DNA from 2 places in the Kitasatospora sp. NPDC059327 genome. Region 2 is predicted to be linked to the other one. Evidence: riboswitches for the same ligand, from Rfam matches in the RefSeq annotation. Region 2 holds a riboswitch; the other holds the start of a gene.
What was found. Region 2 has a riboswitch for glycine ahead of gcvT (glycine cleavage system aminomethyltransferase GcvT). Riboswitches for the same ligand answer to the same signal wherever they lie in the genome.
Positions count from the first base shown of each region.

Region 1: it holds a riboswitch for glycine, as region 2 does, so the genes downstream of both, gcvP (aminomethyl-transferring glycine dehydrogenase) here and gcvT (glycine cleavage system aminomethyltransferase GcvT) in region 2, are expected to answer to the same signal.

Region 1 is NZ_JBHYYB010000070.1:4,959-7,410, forward strand. It holds gene ACFXHB_RS31860 (DUF2382 domain-containing protein) at 1-375, opposite strand, end outside; glycine riboswitch at 599-702, shown strand; gene gcvP (aminomethyl-transferring glycine dehydrogenase) at 942-2,452, shown strand, end outside.
Region 2 is NZ_JBHYYB010000051.1:55,085-57,536, forward strand. It holds gene ACFXHB_RS27310 (enhanced serine sensitivity protein SseB) at 1-315, opposite strand, end outside; glycine riboswitch at 653-758, shown strand; gene gcvT (glycine cleavage system aminomethyltransferase GcvT) at 988-2,109, shown strand; gene gcvH (glycine cleavage system protein GcvH) at 2,198-2,452, shown strand, end outside.

The sequences.
Region 1 (2,452 bases), on a different contig from region 2:
CCCGAAGTCCAGGTCGGCCGGCTCGGAGCCGGAGCCGTCGCCGGCCGACGGCCGGTCGTCCAGCCGGGTGTCCAGCCCGTAGTAGCGGTAGAGCTGGAGCTCCTGGGCGGGTGACAGGTGCTGGCCCACGCCGAAGTCCGGTGACTCCTTCACCAGTGACTTGTCGTACGGCACCCGCAGTTCTTCGCCGGAGAACTCGCTCGTGGTCAGGGGGACGAAGGCGTCCCGGCCGAAGATGCCGGTCCGGACGGCGGCCCACTCGGGCTGTCCGGTGGCGTCGTCCAGGTACACCTCGTCGACCGTGCCGATCTTGTCTCCGTTGCGGTCGACCGCCTTGTGGCCGATGAGGTCTCGGGGGTCGATATCGGTCTGCACTCTTTCCTCCAGTGCGCTGCGCCTGCGGAACGCCCGCAGGCCGGCGGCCGGCCCGCCCGTCCCATCCGCCACTTCACACCAAAAGCCATGAAGCGGACACGCGCGACCGGGGCGAGGCCGGACGGGCCCGGTGCTGCGCCGTACGGGTCACGGGCCGGGCCGTACCGTGACCGGACGCCCCCGTGATCGGATGGCCTCCCGCTGGTACCCTGGGCGCGACCGCCGAGCCCGCTCGGGAGAGTCCCCGAGAGCGGAAACCGCTGGTCGGGGCGCCGAAGGAGCAACTCCTCCCCGGAATCTCTCAGGCATCCGTACCGTGTGGGATAGGTCACTCTGGAAAGCAGGGCAGGACTGCCGGCGAGGGAGCCGGCGGGCACCACCCTCACCGACGGTGCAAGCCGGCGGGGCGCCACAGCGCTCCGCGCGGGCGAAGCTCTCAGGTCCCGATGACAGAGGGGGAGGCCTGTCGGGTTCGTCCGCCCAGGTCTGTCCGCTGTCCTCCACAGCGGCCGTTCCGTCCGGCGTGCGTACCCCCGCCGGTCCGTGACCAGGAGGCCTCGACCACCATGAACGCCCAGCCGAACGCGGGACGCCCCACCACCCCCGTGACCCTCACCGAGCTTGAGCAGGCCAGCCCCTTCGAGAACCGCCACATCGGCCCCGACGCCGCGGCGCAGGAGAAGATGCTGGCCCAGGTCGGCTACGGCTCGCTGGACGAGCTCGCCGCCACCGCCGTACCCGAGGCGATCCGCTCGATCACCGCCCTGGACCTGCCCGCCGGCCGCAGCGAGGCCCAGGTCCTCGCCGAGCTGCGCGAGCTGGCCGGCCGCAACACTGTCCTCCAGCCGATGATCGGCCTGGGCTACTACGGCACCTTCACGCCGCCGGTGATCCTGCGCAACGTCATGGAGAACCCGTCCTGGTACACCGCGTACACGCCGTACCAGCCGGAGATCTCGCAGGGCCGCCTGGAGGCGCTGATCAACTTCCAGACCGTGGTCTCCGACCTGACCGGTCTGCCCACCTCCGGCTCCTCGCTGCTGGACGAGGGCACCGCGGCCGCCGAGGCGATGTCCCTGGCCCGCCGCGTCACCAAGGTCAAGGGCGGCGTCTTCCTGGTCGACGTCGAGACCCTGCCGCAGACCGTCGCGGTGATCCGGACCCGCGCCGAGCCGACCGGTGTCGAGGTCGTCGTCGCCGACCTCTCCGCCGGCATCCCGGCCGAGATCGTCGAGCGCGGCGTCTTCGGCGTGCTGCTCCAGTACCCGGGCGCCACCGGTGTGGTCCGTGACCTCGGCCCGGTGATCGAGCAGGCCCACGGCCTCGGCGCGATCGTCGCCGTCGCCGCCGACCTGCTGGCGCTGACCCTGCTGAAGTCCCCCGGCTCCCTGGGCGCCGACATCGCCTGCGGCACCTCGCAGCGCTTCGGCGTGCCGATGGGCTTCGGCGGCCCGCACGCCGGTTACCTGTCGGTGCGCGCCGACTACGCCCGCTCGCTGCCCGGCCGTCTGGTCGGCGTCTCCGTCGACGCCGACGGCAACCGTGCCTACCGGCTGGCCCTGCAGACCCGTGAGCAGCACATCCGCCGCGAGAAGGCCACCAGCAACATCTGCACCGCCCAGGTGTTGCTCGCCGTGATGGCCTCGATGTACGCCGTCTACCACGGCCCGGACGGCTTGGCCGACATCGCCCGCCGCACCCACCGCTACGCCGCCGCCCTCGCCGAGGGCCTGCGCGCCGGTGGCGTCGAGCTGCTGCACGGCGAGTTCTTCGACACCGTCACCGCGGTCGTCCCCGGTCGCGCCGCCGCGATCGCCGAGGCCGCCCGCGCGCACGGCGTCAACGTGTACCAGGACGGCGAGGACCGGATCTCGGTCTCCACCGACGAGACCACCACCCGCGAGCACCTGGCGGGCGTCTGGGCGGCGTTCGGCGTCGCGGGCGTCGAGATCTCCGAGGACGCCGAGGCGCTGCCGGTCGCGCTGCTGCGCGAGGACGAGTACCTCACCCACCCGGTCTTCCACAGCCACCGCTCCGAGACCGCCATGCTGCGCTACCTGCGCCGCCTGTCGGACCG
Region 2 (2,452 bases):
GGCGAACTCCCAGGCCGGCGCGACCGCGAAGGCCATCCCGGGCACCTGCCGCAGGAACACCTCCTGCGAGGAGAAGACCGGGACGTAGGGGTCGCCGGCCAGCTCGATGACCGGCAGGTCCAGGGCCTGTCCCCGCGGGTCGCCGCCGGCCGGCAGCGGGATCCACACCTGGCTGCGGGCCAGCACCTCGACCACCCGGGGGGTCGCGCCCGGATCGCCGAGCGCGGCGGTGAGCACCTGCTCCAGCTCGTTCGCGGGCCATCCGCCGCCCGGCGGCGCCGCCTCCGGGCCGCCCCACCCCTGTTGCTGCTCCACCGGGTACCCCATGTGCCGCTGTACCGTCCCTCTGCTCGCCTACGCCGAGCAGCCTAGCGGGCCCGCGCGCGCAGCCGCGGCGCGCGCCGGTGCCCGGCCCCGGGCGCGGGAGCGGGCGCGGGAGCGGGGGCGGCACGGGCCCGGGGGCCGGAAACGGGGGCCGGCCCGGGGGCGGCCCCCGGGTGGTGGCGGAGGCGCCCGGCCCCGGTGGCGGAGGCTCCCGGCGGGCCGGTCGAACACCGGGTGCGGGGCCCCTCTCCCGTCTTCCGCCGGGACGTGCCATGATGTCCGCGTCTCGGCGTGTTCCCGCCGGGCCCCTAACTCCATACCGGCCGCTCGAACCCGCGCGGGAGAGTCCGGAGTGCCCCGAGAGGCGGCACAGCCGGCGCCGAAGGAGCAAGTCCTCCCCGGAATCTCTCAGGCACCCCTACCGCACGGGTTAGGCATTTCTGGAAAGCGGCGCACGGCCCTGCCGCGCGCCCACCCACGGTGCAAGCCGCCATGCTGTCCTGTTAGCTGTAAAGCGCTGCGGGCCCGTGTGCGGTGAAGCTCTCAGGTTCGACGACAGATGGGGAGACCCAGCCGCCGCATGCCCGCGCGCAGGCTCGGTCCCCGAGCGGGACCGGTCCGGCGTGCGCACACCTGAGTGCCCAGACCGAGGAGTTCCAGGCCATGTCGTCCCTCCGCCTCACCGCGCTCGACGCGCTGCACCGCGCCCTCGGCGCGACCATGACCGACTTCGCCGGCTGGGACATGCCGCTGCGCTACGGCAGCGAGCGCGAGGAGCACCTCGCCGTCCGCACCAAGGCGGGTCTGTTCGACCTCTCCCACATGGGCGAGATCACCGTGACCGGCCCGCAGGCCGGCGCGATGCTGGACCACGCGCTGGTCGGCTTCGTCTCCGCGCTCGGCGAGCTGCGCGCCCGCTACACCATGATCTGCGCCGAGGACGGCGGGATCCTGGACGACCTGATCGTCTACCGCCTGCGCGAGGACGCCTTCCTGGTCGTCGCCAACGCCTCCAACGCCCAGCTGGTGCTGGACGAGCTGATCGCCCGCGCCAAGGGCTTCGACGCTGTCGTCACGGACGACCGCGACACCTACTCGCTGATCGCCGTCCAGGGCCCGGAGTCCACCGCGATCCTGGCCGACACCACCGAGGCCGACCTGCCCGGCCTGAAGTACTACGCGATCCTCCCGGCCCAGGTGGCCGGCCGCGACGTGCTGCTCGCCCGCACCGGTTACACCGGCGAGGACGGCTTCGAGATCTTCTGCAACCCGGGCGACGCCGCGCACGTCTGGACCGCGCTGACCGAGGCCGGCACCGGGCGCGGGCTCGTCCCCTGCGGCCTGTCCTGCCGCGACACGCTGCGCCTGGAGGCCGGCATGCCGCTCTACGGGCACGAGCTCTCCACCGACCTGACCCCGTTCGACGCCGGTCTCGGCCGGGTGGTCCGCTTCGACAAGACCACCAACGAGGGCACGTTCGTCGGCCGCAAGGCCCTGGAGCAGGCCGCCGCCGCGGCCGAGGCCAACCCGCCGCGGGTGCTGGTCGGCCTGGTGTCCGAGGGCAAGCGCGTGCCGCGCGCCGAGTACACCGTGGTGACCACCGACGGCGAGCCGATCGGCCGGATCACCTCGGGCGCGCCCTCCCCCACCCTGGGCAAGCCGATCGCCATCGCCTACGTGGACGCGGCGCACGCCGCCCCGGGCACCACCGTCGCGGTGGACGTGCGCGGCAAGCACGAGCCGGTGCAGGTCGTGGCGCTGCCGTTCTACAAGCGCGCCCGCTGAGGCCCGCCCTACCCGAAGATCCACGTCGAAGCCGTCCGTCCGGCGGCCCGCTTCGTCGTACCCGCTTCCCATCCTGGAGAATGACGCCATGAGCAACCCCCAGCACCTGCAGTACACCAAGGAGCACGAGTGGCTGACCGCCGCCGAGGACGGTGTCTCCACGATCGGCATCACCGCCCACGCGGCCGACGCCCTCGGTGACATCGTCTACGTGCAGCTGCCCGCCGTGGGCGACACCGTGACCGCGGGTGAGACCTGTGGCGAGCTCGAGTCCACCAAGTCGGTCAGCGACCTGTACTCGCCGGTCACCGGTGAGGTCACCGAGGTCAACCAGGACGTCCTG